DNA from 3 places in the Streptomyces sp. B15 genome. Region 3 is predicted to be linked to each of the others. Evidence: riboswitches for the same ligand, from Rfam matches in the RefSeq annotation. Region 3 holds a riboswitch; each other region holds the start of a gene.
The links. A riboswitch is a leader RNA that binds a small molecule or an ion and turns the genes downstream of it on or off. The one in region 3 is predicted to bind thiamine pyrophosphate.

Region 1 (6,672 bases), on a different contig from region 3:
CGGGTAGGGCTGGGGCTGCTGGTCGGCCGCGTCGTTGCCGTAGTGGTCGCCGTACTCGTTCCCGTAGCCGTACGGGGACGGAGGCGGCTCCGCCGGAGGCAGCGGCGCGCCCGCGTCCCGCTGCTGGGGAACCCAGACCCCGCCGGGCGGTGTCTCGGGGACCTCGGGGTAGTAGGGCTGCTGGGCCGGCTGCTGCGCCTGATAGGCGTGCTCGTCTCCGTAGCCGCCGTAGCCGCCGTACGGGTCCGCGTACTCCTGGTAGGCGGGCTGGTTCTGGTACTCGGAGGGGTCACCGGCCGCCGGGGGGTCGGCGTATCCGGCGTACTGGCCGGCGTACTGCTCGCCCTGCCCGGCCCCGTAGGCGTACACCTGCGTCTGCTCCGGGGCCGGGGCCGGCGGGCGGCCGAAGACCGAGGCCTCTTCCTCGTAGCTGTCATAGCCGTGACCGCCGTGGCCGCCGTAGCTCTCGTGGCTGCCGTAACCGCCATAGCCCTCCGCGGCCTGGTAGCCGCCGTACCCGTAGTCGGCACCGGTGTCGGTCTCCGCGCCGTACCCGGCGGCGGGCTCCGGCTGGCCGTAGCCCTGCGGGCCGTAGTCGTCGACCGGGTCGGGTACGGGCGCCGTACCGGGGGCCGGGACGGCACCGGGGCCGTGGGTGCGCAGGTCGGAGACCTCCAGGGAGGCGGTGTCCGGGCCGGGCGCCGCGCCCGACCGGCGGCGCCGGCTGGAGCCGGGGCCACCGCCGAGCGACCACCCGGCGGTGAACCCGCTGCGGACCGAGAGCGTGACGAAGGTCTGGCCGACGGCGAAGGCCGCGATGCCGACACCGATCACCAGGACCGACGGCAGCACGGTGCCCACCACCACGCCCAGGAAGCCGGTGAAGGCCAGCGCCCGCCAGCGCAGCCGGGCCTTGTACTGGAGCAGGACCTCGCCCAGCAGCCACAGCGCGACCACGCCGAACGCGATATAGAGGACCGTCCAGCCCATCTACGCCCCTCTTCCCGCTCCCGCCGCCCCGTGGGCGGATCCGTGGCTCAAGCCCCCTTGCGAAGGCCCAGAGTAGCCCTCTCCCGAAGGCCGAGATTCTGGTGGATCTCCAGCGTCGCCGTGGAGTGGTTGAGCGTGATGAAGTGCAGCCCCGGGACGCCTTCGGCCATCAGCCTCGCACACAAGTCTGTGGCGTACTCGATTCCGACCGAGCGTACCGCCGCCGGATCGTCCTGGACCGCCTGCAGCCGCTCGATCATCTCGGGCGGCAGGGTGGCGTTGCTCAGCTGCGCGAACCGTTCGATCTGTTTCACGTTCGTGACAGGCATGATCTCCGGGATGATGGGCGTGTGGCAGCCGGCCGCCGCGACCTTGTCCCGCAGGCGCAGATAGTCCTCGGCCCGGAAGAACATCTGGGTGATCGCGTAGTCGGCCCCCGCCCTGCACTTGTTCACGAAGTGCCGGACGTCGCTCTCCCAGTCGGTGGAGCGCGGGTGCATCTCCGGGAAGGCCGCCACGCCGACACAGAAGTCGCCGGACTCCTTGATCAGCTCGACGAGTTCGGAGGCGTAGTTGATGCCCTGGGGGTGCTTGACCCACTCCCCCAGCGGATCGCCGGGCGGGTCGCCGCGCAGTGCGAGCACGTTGCGGATGCCCGCGTCGGCGTACTGCCCGATGACGTTGCGCAGCTCGGCCCGCGAGTGGTCGACCGCGGTCAGATGAGCGACCGGGGTCAGTGTGGTCTCGTTGGCGATGCGCTCGGTGTTGCGGACCGTGCCCTCACGCGAGGAGCCGCCCGCGCCGTAGGTGACGGACACGAAGGTCGGGGACACCGCCTCGATGCGCCGCAGCGCGTCCCACAGGGTCCGCTCTCCCTTCTCGGTCTTCGGCGCGAAGAACTCGAAGGAGAAGGACTGCTCTCCGCTCGCGAGCAGATCACGCACAGTCGGCGGACGGTCTGTCCTGGGAGCTGAGATACCGATGGCCATAGCTGCAGGCTAGCGGCCTGGCCTGCAGAGTGACTCGACCCTGGGACGGTACGGGATGATCTGTCCGATTCCCGGATGGCTGATGTCCACCTGTTGGACGGCCGGCCGCCCCGTGCTACGGAAGCGCCCGGTCACGGCACCAAGGGCCGCGGGCCGGCCTCGGCCGCCTGCCGCAGCCGCTGTGCGAGAGAGGCCGCGGCAGCCCCCGGATCGTCGGCCCGGGTGAGCGCGCGGACCACCACGACCCTGCGGGCCCCGGCCTCCAGCACCTCGTCCAGATTGCCCGCGTCGATACCGCCGATGGCGAACCACGGCCGGGACGCCGGATCCGTACCGGTACGGGCGGCAGTGTGACGGACGAGATCCAGCCCCGGTGCGGGGCGCCCCGGCTTGGTGGGGGTCGGCCAGCACGGTCCGGTGCAGAAGTAGTCGACGCCGGGCTCGGCCAGCGCCGCGTCCGCCTCGGCGGCAGAGTGGGTGGAGCGGCCGATCAGCACCTCCTTGTCGAGGTTGCCGAGCAGGGCGCGGGCCGCGGGGACCGGCAGATCGCCCTGGCCGAGGTGGAGCACGTCGGAGCCGGCGGCGTGGGCGACGTCCGCGCGGTCGTTGACGGCCAGCAGCGCGCCGTGCCGGCGGCAGGCGTCGGCGAACACCTCCAGATGCGCCAGCTCCTCCGCGGCCTCCATGGTCTTGTCGCGCAGCTGGACGATGTCGACCCCGTTGGCCAGCACCGCGTCCAGGAACGCGGGAAGGTCACCCTGCTCCTTGCGGGCGTCGGTGCACAGGTACAGCCGTGCGTCGGCGAGTCGCCGACGGGCGTCGGCGGGCGCGGCGGAGGTGGCGGACGTGGTGGCGGTACGGGACATGGTGCGGTGCTTCCCCCCGTGAGGGGTGCGTGGACCCGCGGCGGGTCCACGCACCCGGTGGTGTCGGTGTTCTTCCACTGGGCCCGGCGCGAGCCGGGCGGCGGGGTCAGACGGCGAGCGCCTGGGCGCGGCGCTTGACCTCCGTGCCCCGGTTCTCCCGCAGGGCCGTCACGGGCGAGCCGGGCAGGGACTCGTCCTCGGTGAACAGCCATTCCAGCATCTCTTCGTCGCTGAAGCCGTCGTCCTTCAGGAGCGTGATGGTGCCCGCCAGGCCCTTCACGATCCGGCCCTCCCCGATGAAGGCGGCCGGAACCTGGAGCACCTTGTTCCCGGACTCCGCCTCCCGCCGCACGGCGATCAGCTGGCCTTCCTTCACGAGCTGCCGCACCCGGGTCACTTCGACGCCGAGCTTCTCGGCGACGTCGGGAAGGGTGAGCCAGGCGGGGACGAGAGCATCGGTCTTTGCGTCAATCTCGGTCACGGGTTCCAGACTGCCATCTGGGACCGACGGTCACTACCGCGCCGCCTGCTTCAAGGCGACGGCCGCGTCGCCCACCAGCGTCCGGTCCACGGCCGTACGCTGCTGAATCAGCTTCCGGCCCTGCGCGAGATCGCGCGGACGGCCGACGGCCAGCAGCGCGGCCAGCCGCCCTTCACGCAGCCAGCACACCGTCCAGGCGGCACCGTCCGGAGAGCCGCGCCACACCAGCTCGTCGCCCGGGCCGTGGTGGCCGGCGTACTGCACGAAGCGGCCGAACTGCTCGGACCAGAAGTAGGGCACCGGGTCGTAGACGACGCTGTCGGCCTCACCGTCGGCATGCCCCTCGGCCAGCAGATTGACGGCCACCGTACGGGGGCCCTGGAGCGCGTTGTCCCAGTGGTGGATCAGCAGCCGCTCGCCGTAGCGGGCCGACGGGAAGGAGGCGCAGTCGCCCACCGCGTAGACGCCGGACGCGTGGCTGCCGAAGACCGAGGCACGCAGCCGGGCGTCGGCGACCACGGCGCCGTCCGGGCCGAGCTCCACACCGGAACCGCGCAGCCAGTCGGTCGCGGGGCGGGCCCCGATCCCCACCAGCACCGCGTCCGCCGCCAGCCGCGTCCCGTCGGCGAGCAGCACCCCGCCGCGCTCCACCGCCTCGACGGCGACCCCGGTGCGCAGCGTCGCCCCGGCCTCCGCGTACCAGCCCCGCATCGGCTCGGTGACCTGCGACGGAAGCGCGCCCGGCAGTGGCGTCGCGGCGGCCTCCACAACGGTGACCTCGCAGCCCCGCTCGCGCGCCGCCGTCGCGAACTCCGCGCCGATCCAGCCCGCACCGACCACCACGATCCTGCCCCGGGCCGCCAGTACCGGCCGCAGCCGCCGGGCGTCGTCCAGGGTGCGCAGCAGATGGACGCCGGGCACACCCTCACTGCCGGGCAGGCCGACCGGCTCGGCACCCGTCGCCACGACAAGGCGGTCGTAGTGGACCGGACCCGCGTCGGTGACCAGCAGCCGCTCGTCGGCCCGCAGCCCGGTGACCGTCCTGCCCAGCTCCAGTTCGATGCCCAGCCCCGCGAAGTCGATGTCGAAGAGCGGCGCCTGCGCCTCCTCGCCCTTGCCGAGCAGCACCGCCTTGGACAGCGGCGGCCTGTCGTACGGCGCGTGCGGCTCGGCCCCCACCAGCCGCACCGAACCGGGCCAGCCCTGTTCACGCAGTTGCACGGCGGCCTGCACACCGGCCATCCCGGCGCCCACGATCACGACCCGCTGCTGTTTCTGACCGTCACTCACGCGATCACTGTATGCCGGTCGGCCCGCGCGGCCATCGGTCACCGGTCGTAGGCCCGCCGGCGGGGCGTGCCCGAGGCCCCCGGTGGCCCTTACCCGGCCCGCGGGCACCGCAGTAGGGTGGGTGCGGTAGTTACGGCATACGCGGGAGCCCGGGCGCACCGGGCTGAGAGGGAGGCTGCGACGGCCTCCGACCGTCCGAACCTGATCCGGGTCATTCCGGCGAAGGGAGAAGCAGCGCCCATGCGCGGCACGGCGATTCCGGCAGCGTCCCACCAGAACCCCGATGTACTCGTACTCGGCGGCGGGCTCATCGGCCTGGTCACCGCCTGGCGCGCCGCCGGAAGCGGTCTGACGGTCACCGTCGCCGACCCCGAACCCGGCGGCGGAGCCGCCCAGGTCGCGGCAGGCATGCTGGCAGCCGTCACCGAACTGCACTACGGCGAGGAGACACTGCTGGACCTCAACCTCGCCTCGGCCGCACGCTATCCGGACTTCGTCGCCGAACTGGAAGAGGCCACCGGTCTGGACACCGGCTACCGGGCCTGCGGCACCCTGGCCGTCGCACTCGACGCCGACGACCGCGCCCACCTGCGCGAACTGCACGCCCTCCAGCAGCGGTGCGGACTGGACTCGCAGTGGCTGACCGGGCGCGAATGCCGCCGCCTGGAGCCGATGCTCGCCCCCTCCGTACGCGGCGGCGCCCGCGTCGACGGCGACCACCAGATCGATCCGCGCCGACTGGCCGCCGCGCTGCTGCGCGCCTGCGAGACTGCGGGCGTCACCTTCCTGCGCTCCCGCGCACTACGGCTGACCACCGCACAGGACCGCGCGGTGGGCGCCGCGCTGGAGAACGGCGAGGAAGTGCACGCCGGGCAGACGGTGCTCGCCCTGGGCTCCCGCAGCGGCACCCTGGAAGGGCTGCCCCCCGAGGTGGCACCCCCGATCCGCCCGGTGAAAGGCCAGGTACTACGGCTGCGCATGCCCCCGGCCGAGCCGCACGGCGCCTTCCTCTCCCGTACGGTCCGCGCCGTCGTGCGCGGTGGCGCCCTCTACCTGGTACCGCGCCAGGACGGCGAGCTGGTCGTCGGCGCCACCAGCGAAGAACTCGGCTGGGACACCACGGTCACCGCCGGCGGCGTCTACGAGCTGCTGCGGGACGCACACGAACTGGTTCCCGGCGTCACCGAGCTGCCACTGGCCGAGACCCGCGCCGGGCTGCGCCCCGGCTCCCCCGACAACGCGCCGCTGCTCGGACCCACCGCACTGACCGGCCTCCACCTGGCCACCGGCCACTACCGGCACGGCGTCCTGCTGACCCCCCTCACCGGCGAGGTGCTGGCCGTATCGCTGACCACGGGCCGGCTGCCCGAGCCCGCGCGTCCCTTCACGCCCCGGCGCTTCGACACCTCCCCGACCCGTGCACCCCAGGAGCAGCCCGCATGACCTCCACCACCAGGCCGGTGACCGTCTCCGTCAACGGCGAGCCCCGACAGGTGACCCCCGGGCTCCCCCTCGACCAGCTCGTGGCCACCCTCACCACCGCACCCTCCAGCGTGGCCGCCGCACTCAACGAGAGCGTGGTCCCCCGCAGCCGCTGGGCAGCGACCCGGCTCGACGAGGGCGACCGCGTCGAAGTTCTCACCGCAGTCCAGGGAGGCTGAGCACCACCATGGCCGACGATCCGCTGACCATCGGCGACACCACCTTCACCTCGCGACTGATCATGGGCACCGGCGGCGCCCCCAGCCTCGACGTCCTCGAACGCGCCCTGCTGGCCTCCGGCACGGAACTGACCACGGTCGCGATGCGGCGGCTCGACCCGTCGGTGAGCGGCTCCGTGCTGTCCGTACTCGACAAGCACGGCATCCGGACCCTGCCGAACACCGCCGGGTGCTACACCGCGGGTGAGGCGGTACTCACCGCGCGGCTGGCGCGGGAGGCGCTGGGGACGGACTGGGTGAAACTGGAGGTCGTCGCCGACGAGCGCACCCTGCTGCCCGACCCCGTCGAGCTGCTCGACGCCGCCGAGACACTGGTCGACGACGGCTTCACCGTG
Region 2 (7,689 bases), on a different contig from region 3:
CGCGCCGAGGTGCTGGACGACGCCGAACTGCGCCCCTGGGTCCCGGACCTGCCGCAGGACCCGGTACCGGGGCGGCGGGCCGTGCTGTGGGTCCGGGTCGAGGTGGAGGAGGCGTACATCCACTGCGCCAAGCACATCCCCCACCTCCAGAAGGCTCCGCGCCGCCCGGCGCGCGAGTGGGGCACCGACGACTACAAGCGCAAGGGCGGCGACTTCTTCGGTGCCGCCCGCGACGCCCGTGAGGCCCGCCGCGATGCTGCGGCCTCGGACGAGAAGACCCCGAGCGCATCGGCGCCCAGCACGTCGGCCGCGAGTACGTCGGCGCCGAGCCCGCAGATCCCGAGCCCTCGGGCCGCGGAGGTTCCGGCTTCGAAAACTCCGGCCTCGGGTGGTGCGGACGAGGTCGAAGGCGGCAGGGCCGAGGAGACCCTCACCCTCGCGGCGCCGCCGCTGCCGACCACGCCCGCTTTGCCACCCGTGCCCGCCACACCGCCCATGCCGACCACACTGCCCGTGCCCGGGGCCGAGCCGGCCCACGCGCACCTCACGGCGGCCGAACCCGCTGTGCGCCCGGACCCCTCCGGGGAGCGGGAGCAGTCCTCGGAGCCCGAGCGGGCAGAGAGGACTGCCTCCGGCCCCGGGACCGGCCCCGAGCCGCTGCCGCGGCGGCGGCATGCCGCCGCGTCGGCCGCCGTTCCCGCCGCGTCCTCGGCGGTCTCCGCCGCGATGTCGGCACGCTCCGGGAACGGGGAGATGGGCGAGCACGCCCGGGACATCTCCGCCTGGCGGCTGGAGGCCGAACGGGCGCTGGCCGAGGCGCAGCGCCGGGGCCGGAACGCCGAGCCGGAGGACGCTCCCGAACCCGCCCCGTTCCAGAGCTGGTTCGGATAGCGGACAGTGGACGGGCGGCGGTCGGCCGGGCGGTGCTGCGCGCTCAGCCCAGGTCGGGCGCGAGCAGGGATCGGACGCCCTCGATGTTGGCGGCGAGATAGGCCTGCAGCGACGGCGGTACGACCTCCACCGAGGTGACGCCCTCCGGGGTGAAGGGCAGCCGTACGATCTCGTACTCCCCCTGCGGCTCCTCCACTTCGGGTCCGTGCCGTAGGCGGGGGTTGAGGGAGACGAGTCGGCACACGAAGAAGTGCTGAACCTTCACTCCACCCGGTGTCTCCTCGGGATCACTCACGGTGTCCACGAAGGCGGGCACCACATCGGTGATCTCGGCCCCCAGTTCCTCGGCCACCTCGCGGTGCAGGGCGTCCACCACGGTCCGGTCGACGTCGGGTTCGACGCCGCCTCCCGGTGTGATCCAGTACGGCTCCTGACCGGGCTTGGTGCGCTTGATGAGGATCAGCTCCGCGGGTCGGCCCCGGCCGCCTCCGGGCGCGAGGAGGATGGCGCGGGCAGTCCGCTTGACCACGGGACGTTCGACGAACATGCAGGAGGTCTGGCCCACATCGCCCCGGGCCAAACCCTCCGCTTTCGTCACCGTGAGTGGCGGGCCATTAAATCTCCCGATAAGTCCATACCGATAAGTGATTGGACACTGACGTTGAGTCAACTACTCTTGTCGTCTGCGCTGCTTCGCGCGTAGAGCCGGGCGGTTCGTGGCAAGAGGGGGGAGCCACGAACCGCCCTTCACGCTTCACGGCGGTGGCGCGGCGGGACCCGCGTGCCCACCGAGCCACCGGACTCCATGAGCGCTGTGCCGGGGCTGTGTCCGGAGCCGACGTAGCGCCGACGGCGTTCGGTGCTCACATCGCCGCCCCGCTGCCCCATGAGTGCCGCGTCAACGGCGACCGAGCACAAGCCGCTACCGCATCACAGCCGAGGGCGCTCGCCAACTGCGCGCCGTACGCCACTGAGCCGCCGTTGAGTGTCGAAACCTGTCTTCACTTCGTCAGGCACATCTCGTCGCCCCGATCCTGCCCAAGAGGCACATGGAGCATGAGGTCGGAAAGCATCATGGCTGGGGCGGTCGTCTGCACGGCTTTCAGGCGGCCATTCTGGCGCGACCCCTCGCACATCACCGCCCCCAATCGGGCACCAACGGGCAGGTTCAAGCCTGCCCGCCCCGCGGTCAGCGTAAGAGGCCCCGATCCACGAACGGGAGACGGCTGCCTCCCGTCAGAGCGGCCGGCCGTCGAAGGGGCCGACGGAGCCGGGCTCGAACGTCGCGCCGAGGTCGTACTGCGCGATCCCAAAAGGTCGAAATTCGGCATCAGCAAGGACGCGGTAGAGGAACTCGGAGGTGGACATGTCGTACCGATGCCATGGGCCGCCGTCATGGGACCGCGCAAGGACGGGGTAATCGTCCGGCCGCTCGGCATCGACCAGCCAGCAGTACTCGTCAGCCCATTCGGTGGAGCCCCAAGCAACCACCCCCTTGCCGCCCGGCGCGTAGACCGCATAGGGATCGACGGGGGAGACATCTCCGTACCTGTCGTCCTGGTCGACCGAGAGGGAGACCCGCCACTGTGTCAGGAAGTTGAACGAGACGCCCTCGGCGAGCCCGAGAAAGTAGATGGAGTCACTGAAGACGCCGCCACCGAACGCCTCGCAGAGCTTCTTGTAGTCCGCCGGCAGCGCCACCCCCAGCTCTCCCTCGATCGCCCCCCAGTCGACGGAGATCCCGAGCGGCTTCCACCCGGTCAGCCCGATCACTCGCTGTACCCACGCACAACAATCATCGGGCAGTTCAGCCTCTACTTCCGCTTCGATCTCCGCCCAGGGCTGTGCGGTGTCCCGCGCGTCCCAACCTGTGACATGGAGAAGAGAGTCCCCCCAGGAAGCTTCCTCCGGCGGTGCAGCCCGCTCCGCCACGAGCACCATCAGCTGTTCGCCGCCCCCCGCACGGACCACACCGCAGCCGATCCACCGACTGCCGCACGCCCACCCGCGCATCTCGACCAGCTCCCCCGCGAAGGGAGCAAGGAGCGGCAGCCCGGTCCGCTCGGTCACCGTCGGATCGGCGTAACCGCCCATGACGAGGTTGCGCAGCTGCCCGTACCGACGGCTGAACTCCCTGAGGAGAGTGGACAGGTTGATTGTGTCGGAAACAGTCAGGCACACATGCCCCGCCGGGTGCCCAGACCGGGCGCACACCAATTCCCGCCTGCCCGGCCGAACCACGGAGGTAACGGCTTCGAGCAGTTCCTGTTCGTCCATGGCCAGAGAGTGAAACACATGCCACAGACAACGAGCCTGAACTGCGACCCGGCTGACATCCACGACTGACATCAACGAGGACGAGCGGCGCCGACAAGCGTCCTTCGTCGAAGTCGAGAAGGTTTGCCAGAGCCCGCCGAGTACGCGCACGGCTGCGTGAACGACTGGCATGGGCCTACGCCGTCGACGGGAAGGCCGGCGAGACCGCACGGGCTCTGGACATCGCCGCCGCGAGTTGGGCCGACACCACCGACCCCGCAGGCGTCGTGGCCTGATCGCGGGTCTCCCTTGCCGTCGCCCTCTGAAGGAAAAGAGTCATGCCCGCGAGCCTGTCCGAGTCGTCGGGTGCCGCTCCGGAGCACCGTGGAGGTGCCGCGGGCCAGGGAAGGTGATCACCTTCTACCAGGCAAAGCGGCCCCGGGGCCCGGGGCCGCTTTGCCTGGCGACGCGACTGGATCAGTCCGCGATGGGCAGGTACACCCGGTTCCCACTCGCCGCGAACTCCCTCGACTTCTCCAGCATCCCCGCCTCGATTTCCTCGGCGGACGCGCCCTCTTCACCGCCGAACTGCTCTGTGATGCTTCTGCTGATCTTCATGCTGCAGAACTTCGGGCCGCACATGGAGCAGAAGTGCGCGGTCTTGGCCGGCTCGGCCGGCAGCGTCTCGTCGTGGAAGGAGCGGGCCGTTTCCGGATCGAGGGCCAGGTTGAACTGGTCCTCCCAGCGGAACTCGAAGCGGGCGTCGGACAGGGCGTCGTCCCAGTCCTGCGCCCCCGGGTGGCCCTTGGCCACATCGGCGGCGTGGGCGGCGATCTTGTAGGTGATCACGCCGGTCTTCACATCGTCCTTGTCCGGCAGCCCCAGATGTTCCTTCGGGGTGACGTAGCAGAGCATCGCCGTGCCCCACCAGCCGATCATCGCCGCGCCGATGCCGCTGGTGATGTGGTCGTAGGCGGGGGCGATGTCCGTGGTGAGGGGGCCCAGTGTGTAGAACGGGGCCTCCTCGCAGACCTCCTGCTGGCGGTCGACGTTCTCCTTGATCTTGTGCATGGGTACATGGCCCGGGCCTTCGATCATGGTCTGCACGTCGTGCGCCTTGGCGATCCGGTTCAGCTCGCCCAGGGTGTCCAACTCGGCCATCTGCGCGGTGTCGTTGGCGTCCGCGATCGAGCCGGGCCGCAGCCCGTCACCGAGCGAGAACGTCACGTCGTACGCGCGCAGGATCTCGCACAACTCGCTGAAGTGCTCGTACAGGAAGCTCTCCTTGTGGTGCGCCAGGCACCAGGCCGCCATGATGGAGCCGCCGCGCGAGACGATGCCGGTCTTGCGGCGCGCCGTCAGCGGGACGTAGCGCAGCAGCACACCGGCGTGCACCGTCATGTAGTCGACGCCCTGTTCGCACTGCTCGACGACGGTGTCCTTGTACACCTCCCAGGACAGCTCCTCCGCCTTGCCGTCCACCTTCTCCAGCGCCTGGTAGAGCGGCACCGTGCCGATGGGGACGGGGGAGTTGCGCAGCACCCACTCGCGGGTGGTGTGGATGTTGCGGCCGGTCGAGAGGTCCATCACGGTGTCGGCGCCCCACCGGGTCGCCCACGTCATCTTCTCGACCTCCTCCTCGATGGAGGAGGTGACGGCGGAGTTGCCGATGTTGGCGTTCACCTTCACCAGGAAGTTCTTCCCGATGATCATCGGCTCGGTCTCCGGGTGGTTCACATTGGCGGGCAGTACGGCGCGGCCCGCGGCGATCTCGTCCCGGACGAACTCGGGGGTGAGGTTCTCGCGGAGGGCGACGTACTCCATCTCCGCGGTGATCTCGCCCCGCTTGGCGTACGCGAGTTGGGTGACGGCCGTACCGGCCCGGCCGCGGCGCGGCTGGCGCGGACGGCCCGGGAAGACCGCGTCCAGGCCCGCCAGATCGGCCTGGTTGCCGCGGACCAGTCCGCCGCGCGGGCTGGTGTGCTTGATGCCGTCGTCCTCGGGCCGCAGCTCCCGGCCCGCGTACTCCTCGGTGTCTCCCCTCTGGACGATCCAGTTCTCGCGCAGCGGTGCCAGTCCGCGGCGCACGTCGGTTTCGATGTCGGGGTCGGTGTACGGCCCGGAGGTGTCGTAGAGCGTCACGTCCGTGCCGTTGGTGAGATGCACCCGTCGGACGGGGACCCGGATGTCCGGGCGCGTTCCTTGCAGATATCCCTTGTGCGAGCCGATGGCCTTCTCGGCCCCGGTGTCCGACGCGTTGTCGGCGCGCGCGTGTGCATCCTGCGTGGTCATGAGACCCACTCCCTACGCCGGCATTACCCGGTAACAGGTTCGGCGGTCGGCGCAGCCGTTTCCGTGGTTCCTTCCACGGAGGTCAGCGCCCTCTCAGCCCCGTGCTCGGAGCTCCCGCGATGTGCAAAGGCGTCTCTACGCTAACGGCACACGGCCCGCACTGAACACCCCGCACGGCCGTTCTTGCGATGATCGGGCGGTGACCCACTCCGACTCCGCCGATGCCGCGCCTGAGTCCGGCCCCGCCGCCGGCCCCGGACACCCGCAGGCCCATGGCCACTCGCAGGCCCATGGCCACTCGCATGCCCACGCACACGGGCCCGCCGCGCCCGTGTCCCGCCATCTGCGGAAGGTCATCGCGGCCGTGCTCGTGCCGTTCGCGGTGGCGGTGTTGACGGGGCTGGTGGTGCTGTGGCCGGGAGGCGCCCCGGGCCACGGACACGACCACTCCGGTGTCGGTTTCGACCGGCCGACCTTCGACGCGAAGGTCGTGGAACTGGCGGAGGTGGACTGCGACAAGGTCAACGTCCAGCAACCACCCCCCTCCTCGGGCGGTGGCACGCAGTCCCCGGGGGGCACACCGCAGGACGGCGAGCACGGGCCGTGCCACAAAGCGACGGTGGAGGTCACCGAGGGCAAGGACAAGGGCCATACCTTCACCGAGGTGGTGCCGCCGGACTCCACCCGCACCTACTCCGTCGGTCAGGGCGTCGTCGTCGGGTACTCCGAGAAAGCGCCGCGCAAGCTCCAGTACAGCGTTGTCGACACCGACCGCGATCTGCCGATGGTGCTGCTCGCCGGCGTCTTCGCGCTCGTGGTGGTGCTGGTGGGCCGGCTGCGCGGGGTGCTGGCGCTGGTGGGCCTGATCATCAGCTTCGCCGTACTGACGCTGTTCATCCTGCCCGCGATACTGCAGGGCTCCAATCCGCTGGTGGTCGCGGTGGTCGGGGGCAGCGCCATCATGCTGGCCACGCTGTATCTGTGCCACGGCCTGTCGGCCCGTACCTCGGTGGCGGTGCTGGGGACCCTGGTGTCGCTGCTGCTGATCGGGGTGCTCGGCTCGCTGTTCATCGGCTGGGCGCAACTGACGGGAAACACCGACGATCAGACCAGCCTGGTGCACGGGCTGTACCCCGGCATCGAGATCCGGGGGCTGCTGCTGGCGGGTGTGCTGATCGGCTCGCTCGGCGTGCTCGACGATGTGACGGTCACCCAGACGTCGGCCGTCTGGGAACTGCGGGAGGCCGATCCGGGGGCGAGCTGGCGGCGGATCTACCGCTCCGCCATGCGGATCGGGCGCGATCACATCGCGTCCGTGGTCAACACTCTGGTACTGGCCTACGCGGGTGCGGCGCTGCCGCTGCTGCTGCTGTTCTCCATCGCGCGCAGCGATGTGACGATGGTCGCCACGAGTGAGGTGGTCGCCGAGGAGATCATCCGTACGCTCGTCGGCTCGATCGGCCTGGTGGCCTCGGTTCCGGTCACCACCCTGCTGGCCGCGCTGGTCGTCTCGGCCGACCGGAGCCGTCCCCAACAGGCCGCCCCGCGTGTGGAGGGTGGTGCCCCGCCCGGTGCCCCGCCCGGCCCCCCGCCGAGCATCCCGGCTCCCTCCTCCGGCGGCCCGGCAGCGGCTCGCCGCCCGGCCATCGGTGCCCGCGGCAGGCGCCGCAAGCCGAAGTGAGGGGTTACTCCGGGCCCGCGCCGCCTGCCGCGGACAGGAGGGGCGGCGCGGGGCGCGAGGGGGTCACCAATCGCTGCGGCCGGAGGCGCCGGCCTTGAAGCGGCGGACGAGGTAGACGACGCCGCCGACCAGGGCGACGAAGACCAGCACCTTGAACAGCAGACCGACCAGGAAGCCGACCACGCTGGCGATCAGGCCGCCGAAGACGACCAGCGCGATCACCGGTATCACGATCCATGTGACCCACCACGGCAGGCCGGAGAGGGTGCCTTTCGCGTCCATGACTGTGTACTCCGTATCGAAGAGTTTTGAAGGCTTTGTGCCCTCTGGCCCCGATGCTAGGCCGCACCGCAAGCCGACGGGGCGGCCCGGGCCCCGGTCCTCCCCTGAAACCGACCCTGAGGCGACCCTGACGGCCGGGGGAGCACGGAGCGCGCCGCGCGTGAGCCGGCTCAGCCCTCGGGGGGCGAGAAGACCACCAGGACGCGCAGGTCCTCGGAGATGTGGTGGAACTTGTGCGCCACCCCGGCCGGTACGTAGACGACGCTGCCCCGCGCCACGTGCGTGGT
Region 3 (7,689 bases):
TACCCTTCCTCGCCACCTTCGTGGCCCTGATGCTGGCCGCGGACGACGGGCCGTGGCGGGTGCTGACGTTCCTGATCCTCACCGTGGTCAGCGACACCGGCGCATACGCGGTGGGCTGGCGCTTCGGCCGGCGCAAGCTGGCTCCCCGCATCAGCCCCGGCAAGACCCGCGAGGGGCTGATCGGCGCGGTGACCTTCGCCATGGGGGCCGGGGCGCTGTGCACCCAGTTCCTGATCGATGGGGGGAGCTGGTGGCAGGGGCTGCTGCTGGGGCTGGCGGTCTCGGTCAGCGCCACCCTGGGCGACCTGGGCGAATCGATGATGAAGCGGGACCTGGGCATCAAGGACATGGGCACCCTGCTGCCCGGACACGGCGGCATCATGGACCGCCTCGACTCCCTGCTGCCGACAGCTCCGGTGGTGTGGCTGCTGCTGGTGGTCTTCGTCGGCGCGGGCTGAAAGCGCACCGGTTACGCTGGATGGGTCTGCGTCCCCGCTGCGGCGGGGATCGTCCGGTGAGATCTCCCGGCGCAGGCGTCGCCGTGCCGTCGTCCCCGTGTCCGCGGGGATCACCACCCGTGCAGCTTTGAGGAGTACCTGCTCATGTCGGGGCCTGCCCCTGGAGAACTGACATTCGTCGCCCCGCGTGGCGCGAAGAAGCCGCCCCGTCATCTTGCCGATCTCAGCCCTCAGGAGCGCCGGGAGGCGGTCGCGGAGATCGGGGAGAAGCCCTTCCGCGCCAAACAGCTCTCGCAGCACTACTTCTCGCGGCTGGCGCACGACCCTCAGCAGTGGACCGACATCCCGGCCGCTGCCCGCGAGAAGCTGGCGGCGGGGCTGCTGCCCGACCTGATGAACGTGGTGCGGCACATCAGCTGTGACGACGACACCACCCGCAAGACGCTGTGGCGGCTGCATGACGGGACGCTGGTGGAATCGGTGCTGATGCGCTACCCGGACCGCGTCACCATGTGCATCAGCTCGCAGGCGGGCTGCGGGATGAACTGCCCGTTCTGCGCCACGGGCCAGGCCGGACTGGACCGGAACCTGTCCACGGCGGAGATCGTCCACCAGATCGTCGACGGTATGCGCGCCCTGCGGGACGGTGAGGTGCCCGGGGGGCCGGCACGGCTGTCCAACATCGTCTTCATGGGCATGGGCGAGCCGCTGGCCAACTACAAGCGGGTGGTCGGCGCCATCCGGCGGCTGACCGACCCCGAGCCGGACGGTCTCGGGCTCTCCCAGCGCGGCATCACCGTCTCCACGGTGGGGCTCGTGCCCGCGATGCTGCGCTTCGCCGACGAGGGCTTCAAGTGCCGGCTGGCGCTCTCCCTGCACGCGCCCGACGACGAACTGCGCGACACCCTCGTCCCGGTCAACACCCGCTGGAAGGTGCGCGAGGTGCTGGACGCGGCCTGGGAGTACGCGGCCAAGTCCGGCCGCCGGGTGTCGATCGAGTACGCGCTGATCAAGGACATCAACGACCAGGCCTGGCGGGCCGACCTGCTGGGCCGGCTGCTGAAGAACAAGCGGGTGCACGTCAATCTCATCCCGCTCAACCCGACTCCCGGCTCCAAGTGGACCGCCTCCCGGCCGGAGGACGAGGCCGAGTTCGTACGGACGCTGGAGTCGCATGGTGTGCCGGTGACCGTTCGGGATACCCGGGGCCAGGAGATCGACGGTGCGTGCGGCCAGCTCGCGGCCACCGAGCGCTGACGACCCGACCGCCGACCGCTGGGGTACGCCGACGCCCGACCGGCGTCGGAGCCTGACTGATAGTGTTCGAACGGGCCGTCCGTGCGGCCCGTGAAAACCGAACAGCCGACAGGGGAGCGCTCACAGCGCTGAGAGTGCGGCAGTACATCCGTACGCGCCGCAGACCCTCGAACCTCGCCCGGGTCATGCCGGGTAGGAAGTCGATGCACTGATGAAGAAGCACGCGCGGCGCGCTGCTGCCGCAACCACCGCTGTCCTCACCCTCGCACTCCTCGCCACCGCCTGCGGCGGCTCGGGCGGTAGCGGAGACGCCAAGACCGTCACCCTCGTCACCCACGACTCGTTCGCCGTCTCCAAGCCCGTTCTCAAGGACTTCGAGAAGCGCAGCGGCTACAAGGTCAAGGTGCTGCGCGGGGGTGACGCCGGAGCCGCCGTGAACCAGGCGGTGCTCAACAAGGGCAATCCCCAGGGCGACGTCTTCTTCGGCGTCGACAACACCCTGCTCTCCCGCCCCCTCGACAAGGGCGTCTTCGCGCCGTACAGGGCCAAGGGCCTCGACAAGGTGCCGCAGCGGCTGCAGGCCGACCCCGACAAACACCGGGTCACCCCGGTCGACACCGGCGACGTGTGCGTCAACTACGACCGCAAGTGGTTCGCCGACAAGAAGCTCGACCCGCCGCGCACCCTCGAGGACCTGACGAAGCCCCGCTACAAGAACCTCCTGGTGACCGAGGACGCCGCGGGCTCCTCACCCGGACTGGCGTTCCTGCTGGCGAGCGTCGCCGAGTTCGGCGAGGACGGCTGGCAGGGCTACTGGAAGAAGCTGCGCGCCAACGGCGTGGAGGTGGCGAGCAGCTGGGAGCAGGCCTACAACGACCGCTTCACCGGCTCGCGCGAGGGCAAGGGCAAGGGCGACAAGCCGCTCGTCGTCTCCTACGCCTCCAGCCCGCCCGCCGAGGTGCTGGGCGTCGAGAACCCGCCCGAGAAGGCGCCGACCGGCGTCGCCAAGGGCACCTGCTTCCGGCAGACCGAGTACGCCGGGCTGCTCAGCGGCGCCGAGAACACCAAGGGCGGCAAGGCGCTGCTGGACTTCCTGCTCAGCAAGCGGTTCCAGGAGGACCTGCCGCTGCAGATGTTCGTCAGCCCGGTCCGTGAGGACGCCCGGCTGCCGAAGCTGTTCTCCAAGTACGGCGAGACCGTCGACGACCCGGCCACCGTCGCCCCGAAGAAGATCGCTGAACACCGTGAGCAGTGGATCAAGACGTGGACCTCGCTCGCCGTGAAGTAGCAGCCCCGGACGCCGCGGACGCCCCTGAGGTGCCGGACGTCGCGGACCTGATGGGCGGCCCGGCCGGGCCGGAGCCGGACGTCACCGCCGTGGCGCCCCGTTCGAGGACCGGGTGGGTGCGGCTCGGTCTGATGGCTGTGCCGGCGGCCTTCTTCGCCGTCTTCTTCGGCTACCCGGTGGTCGCCATCGTCGGGCGGGGGCTGCGTGAGGGCGGACAGTGGCAGCTCGGCCGGATCGGGCAGGTGCTGAGCGACCCGGACATCCTCCAGGTGGTGTGGTTCACCCTCTGGCAGGCCGCCGCCTCGACAGCGCTCACCCTCGCGCTGGCACTGCCGGGTGCCTATGTGTTCGCGCGGTTCGACTTTCCGGGCAAGCGGGTGCTGCGTGCCGTGGTGACCGTGCCGTTCGTCCTGCCGACCGTCGTGGTCGGCTCCGCCTTTCTCGCACTGGCGGGACGCGGGGGAGTCCTGGACGAATGGTTCGGGGTACGGCTGGACACCAGTGTGTGGGCGATCCTGCTCGCGCATGTCTTCTTCAACTACGCGGTCGTGGTGCGCACCGTGGGCGGCCTGTGGTCCCAGCTCGACCCGCGCCAGGAGGAGGCCGCACGGGTGCTGGGGGCCGGTCGCCTCACCGCCTGGCGGCGGGTCACCCTGCCGGCGCTGGCACCCTCCGTGGCAGCTGCCGCGCTGATCGTCTTCCTTTTCACCTTCACCAGCTTCGGTGTCATCCAGGTACTGGGCGGTCCGCGCTACGCCACACTGGAGGTGGAGATCTACCGGCAGACCGCCACCTTGCTGGACCTGCCGACGGCGGCTGTGCTGACGCTCGTCCAGTTCGCGGCCGTCGCCGCGCTGCTGGCGGTGCACGCCTGGTCGCTGCGCAAGCGGGAGAGCGCGCTCAGCCTCGTCCCAGCGGAACACACCGCACGGCGTCCCGCAGGTGCCGGGCAGTGGGTGCTGCTGTGCTCCGTGCTGGGCGTGATCCTTGTGCTGACTGTTGTGCCGCTGCTGGTGCTGGTACAGCGGGCATTCGGGGGGCCGGACGGGTACGGGTTCACCTTTTTCCGCGCACTGGCGGCACAGTCCGACAGTGCGACCTTTGTCGTCGCGCCTGTCGAGGCCGTCGGCAACTCACTGGCCTACGCCGCCGTCGCGACCGTCATCGCCCTGGTGGTGGGTGGATCGGCCGCTGCCGCGCTCACTCTCCCCGATCCCCGGCGCCGTCCGGGCGGACGGGCCTTCGGCCTGGCACGGCTGGTGCGCGGTTTCGACGCGCTGCTGATGCTGCCGCTGGGCACCTCTGCCGTCACCGTCGGCTTCGGTTTCCTCGTCGCGCTGGACGAGCCCCCGCTCGATCTGCGCTCCACCTGGATCCTGGTGCCCCTCGCGCAGGCACTGGTGGGCGTGCCGTTCGTCATCCGCACCATGCTGCCGGTACTGCGCGCTGTGGACGTACGGCTGCGTGAGGCCGCTGCCGTGCTGGGCGCCTCCCCGCTGCGCGCCTGGCGGGAGGTCGACTTCCCGCTCGTGCGGCGGGCACTGGTGGTGGCCGCCGGGTTCGCCTTCACCGTCTCGCTGGGCGAGTTCGGGGCGACAGTTTTCATCGCCCGCCCGGACACTCCCACCCTGCCGGTCGCGGTGGCCAGGATGCTGGGCCGCGCCGGGGAGTCGTACTACGGCCAGGCGATGGCCCTGAGCACCATCCTGATGCTCGTCTGCGCGGGCGTTCTGCTCGCGCTGGAGCGCGTCCGAATCGACCGCCAGGGGGAGTTGTAGATGCTGCGGCTGGACGGTGTCACCGTGCGCTTCGGGGAGCGGACCGCGCTGGACGCGGTCGACCTGGAGGTGGCCGCACACGAGACGGTGTGCGTACTGGGGCCCAGCGGCAGCGGGAAGTCCACCCTGCTGCGGGTCGTCGCCGGGCTGCAACAGGCCGACGCGGGACGAGTGCTGCTGTCGGGGCGGGACCAGAGCGGGGTGCCGCCGCACCGGCGGGGCGTCGGGCTGATGTTCCAGGACCACCAGCTCTTCCCTCAGCGCGATGTCGCGGGAAACGTCGCCTTCGGACCGCGCATGCACCGCACGGACCGGGCCGAGACCGGGCGCAGGGTGGCCGAACTGCTGGACCTGGTGGGACTGCCGGGCGCCGGTGGGCGCGCCGTGACCGCGCTGTCCGGCGGTGAGCAGCAGCGCGTCGCGCTCGCCCGCGCGCTGGCACCCGAGCCGAAGCTGCTGATGCTGGACGAACCGCTGGGCCAGCTCGACCGCGGACTGCGCGAGCGCCTCGTCGTGGAGCTGCGGGGCCTCTTCCGGCGACTGGGTACGACGGTGCTCGCTGTCACGCACGACCACGGGGAGGCCTTCGCACTCGCCGACCGCGTGGTGGTCATGGAGAACGGACGCATCGCGCAGGCCGGCACCCCGCTGGAGGTCTGGCAGCGCCCCGCCTCCGCGTTCGTGGCCCGCTTCCTGGGCTTCGACAACATCACCGCGGCCACCGTCCACGGGGAGAGGGCGGTCACCGGCTGGGGCCACATCGCCGTCCCCCAGGGCACTCCACAGGGCAGCACCCTGCTGCTCGTACGCCCTGGAGGGGTGCTGCTGCGCGCACCGGATGAGGGGCTGCGCTGCACGGTGGAGGCGCGGACGTTCCGGGGCGGGGACGCCTCTACGGTGACCGTCCTGCTGCGTCCGCACGAGGGGCCGGCCCTGGAGGCCGCCTGCACGCTGCGGGACGCTCCGCAGGAGGGCATCGAGGTGGGTGTGGTCTTCGACCCGCGCGAGGTGGTCGCACTGGACGGCGGGGAGGGGGCGGTCGCCGAACCGCCCACACAGCCGGCCGGCAGCCGCTCGTAGCCGTGGGACGCCGATCCGCTGTTCGGACAGCCCTCCCCGGGGGTCCTCCGGCGTACCGTCTCAGTGCGGTGGGAGCGGAGTGAGCAGCCCGGCCGTCGTGGCGAGTGCCGTGAACACTGCCCACAGCACGCCGGCCCGCAGCAGCGTCACAGCCCGCCCCAGTCGGCGGGGCGCCCCGATCCGGTCCAGCAGCTCCCCCAGCGGCGCACGGGCGTGCCGGGCCCGGGTGAGCGCCGCCAGCACGGCACCGGCCACACAGCATCCGGTGAGTGTCGCCGTCGCCCCCACCAGCGGGCCGGGCGCGAGCGGCGCGCCACCGGTGAGCCGCGCGCGGGCGAGGGCCACCAGTGCCGCCGCAACAGCGCTGAGTGCGCCCAGCGAGCGGCCGAGGAAGAGCGCTTCGCGTACCAGTGTGCGTCCTGCCAGCAGCCGTACCGGTCCCGGCCGCAGGGCGCCCAGCAGGCGGCCGCTCCACGCTGCCAGGCCGGGACCGGCCAGCATCAGCCCGAACGCCGCGAGCAGCCACCCGGCGGCCAGCGGTGAGGTCGCCAGGTCCTCGACGCGCACCTCCCGGTCTTCGAGCCGTGCGGTGCCGGTCACGGTTGCCACCCGCGGTGCGTAGGCGGCCAGCAGCAGCCCGCCGGAAGTCAGCGCGGCCCCCCACAGCAGCCCCGCCCGGCAGGAGGGGCCGGAAGCGTCCCGGCGCCCGGCGCCGGTCTGCTCGGATCCGGTCGGCCCCCGGTGGCTCCGTGCCGGTGTCCCAGGTTCCGCCGCCGCGCCCGCTGCCGGTGCCGGGGCACCGGATCTGGCTCCCCAGGCGGCGGCGAGCGCGGTCAGCAGGGGGACGGTGCTCAGCAGTGTCACGACGGCGGGTGCGGGCAGCGGCTGCTCGGGAAGCGGGAGCCCGGTGGCGGCTCCCGGCAGCGTCAACCCGTGCACCGAGCCGTCGGTGCCGACGAGACCGCCGATGCCGCCCCGTGCGGTCACCAGCAGAACCAGTGCGCTGCCCGCCAGGCCGGGGACCGCGGCGGTGCGCGCGGCCAGCAGCGGCAGCCGGGCGGGCCCCAGCCCGGCGGCGTCCAGCCCGGAGCGGACCTCGGGGCGCGGCTCGGTGCGTCCGAGGGCCGCGGCGAGCTGTGCGGCGACGGCGAGCGGGACCAGGCACCACAGCAGGCGCACCAGTGCGGCGACCCGGTGGCCGGGGTGTTCCAGGGCGTAGGAGAGGGTGGCGAGCAGCAGCAGTCCGATGCCTGCCGAGGCGCACAGGAGCAGCAGCCGGAGCAGGAGCGTCAGGGGCGGTGCGGTGAGTGTCAGACGGAGAGTGAGCACGCTGCCGCGCCTTCCGATCCTGCGGAGCGTGCGGCAGCGCCGCTGTGGGCGGGGGCGCGGGACCGCCGCCCGTCGGTGAGTGTGACGATGCGGTCCGCGAGCGCTGCGCCGGTCGCGTCGGAGGTGCGTGCCGCCTGGTCGAGGGTGAAGTCGTGGGAGGCGAGGAGGACGGTGATGCCGTGCGAACGGGCCGCCGCGCTGAGCGCCCGCAGCACTTGAGCGCGGTCGCTCTGGTGCAGCGGGGCGGTGGGTTCGTCGGCGAAGAGCACGGTGGGGGAGTGGACGAGGGCGCGGGCCACCGCGACGCGCTGGCGCTGTGCTTGGCGGAGCGCGGCGGGCCGCTTGCTCGCGCAGTCGCCCACGTCCAGCCGGTCCAGCCAGCAGCGGGCTGCGCGGCGGGCGGCGCGGTAGCCGCTGCCGTGCAGCAGGAGAGGGAGCGCGGCGTTCTCCCAGGCGGTCAGTTCGGGGACGAGGCGGGGGCTGCTGTCGATCCAGCCGA

Region 1: linked by a shared signal. The riboswitch ahead of thiO (glycine oxidase ThiO) and the one ahead of KBY19_RS09260 (thiamine ABC transporter substrate binding subunit) in region 3 are both predicted to bind thiamine pyrophosphate.
Region 2: linked by a shared signal. The riboswitch ahead of thiC (phosphomethylpyrimidine synthase ThiC) and the one ahead of KBY19_RS09260 (thiamine ABC transporter substrate binding subunit) in region 3 are both predicted to bind thiamine pyrophosphate.

The regions. Positions count from the first base shown of each region.
Region 1 is NZ_JAGPXJ010000171.1:508-7,179, forward strand. Features, by position in the region: gene KBY19_RS35235 (hypothetical protein) at 1-990, opposite strand, end outside; gene metF (methylenetetrahydrofolate reductase [NAD(P)H]) at 1,038-1,979, opposite strand; gene thiE (thiamine phosphate synthase) at 2,111-2,845, opposite strand; gene KBY19_RS35250 (Rv2175c family DNA-binding protein) at 2,952-3,326, opposite strand; gene KBY19_RS35255 (NAD(P)/FAD-dependent oxidoreductase) at 3,360-4,616, opposite strand; TPP riboswitch at 4,747-4,861, shown strand; gene thiO (glycine oxidase ThiO) at 4,857-6,059, shown strand; gene thiS (sulfur carrier protein ThiS) at 6,056-6,277, shown strand; partial or broken gene KBY19_RS35270 (thiazole synthase) at 6,286-6,672, shown strand, end outside.
Region 2 is NZ_JAGPXJ010000001.1:143,829-151,517, reverse strand. Features, by position in the region: partial or broken gene KBY19_RS00720 (pyridoxamine 5'-phosphate oxidase family protein) at 1-237, shown strand, start outside; gene KBY19_RS00715 (NUDIX domain-containing protein) at 935-1,438, opposite strand; gene KBY19_RS00710 (SMI1/KNR4 family protein) at 2,128-3,168, opposite strand; gene thiC (phosphomethylpyrimidine synthase ThiC) at 3,625-5,439, opposite strand; TPP riboswitch at 5,432-5,567, opposite strand; gene KBY19_RS00700 (YibE/F family protein) at 5,639-7,120, shown strand; gene KBY19_RS00695 (DUF5326 family protein) at 7,184-7,402, opposite strand; gene KBY19_RS00690 (cupin domain-containing protein) at 7,573-7,689, opposite strand, start outside.
Region 3 is NZ_JAGPXJ010000014.1:9,065-16,753, reverse strand. Features, by position in the region: gene KBY19_RS09270 (phosphatidate cytidylyltransferase) at 1-458, shown strand, start outside; gene rlmN (23S rRNA (adenine(2503)-C(2))-methyltransferase RlmN) at 603-1,715, shown strand; TPP riboswitch at 1,816-1,931, shown strand; gene KBY19_RS09260 (thiamine ABC transporter substrate binding subunit) at 1,927-3,003, shown strand; gene KBY19_RS09255 (iron ABC transporter permease) at 3,120-4,781, shown strand; gene KBY19_RS09250 (ABC transporter ATP-binding protein) at 4,782-5,861, shown strand; gene KBY19_RS09245 (hypothetical protein) at 5,922-7,190, opposite strand; gene KBY19_RS09240 (ABC transporter ATP-binding protein) at 7,172-7,689, opposite strand, start outside.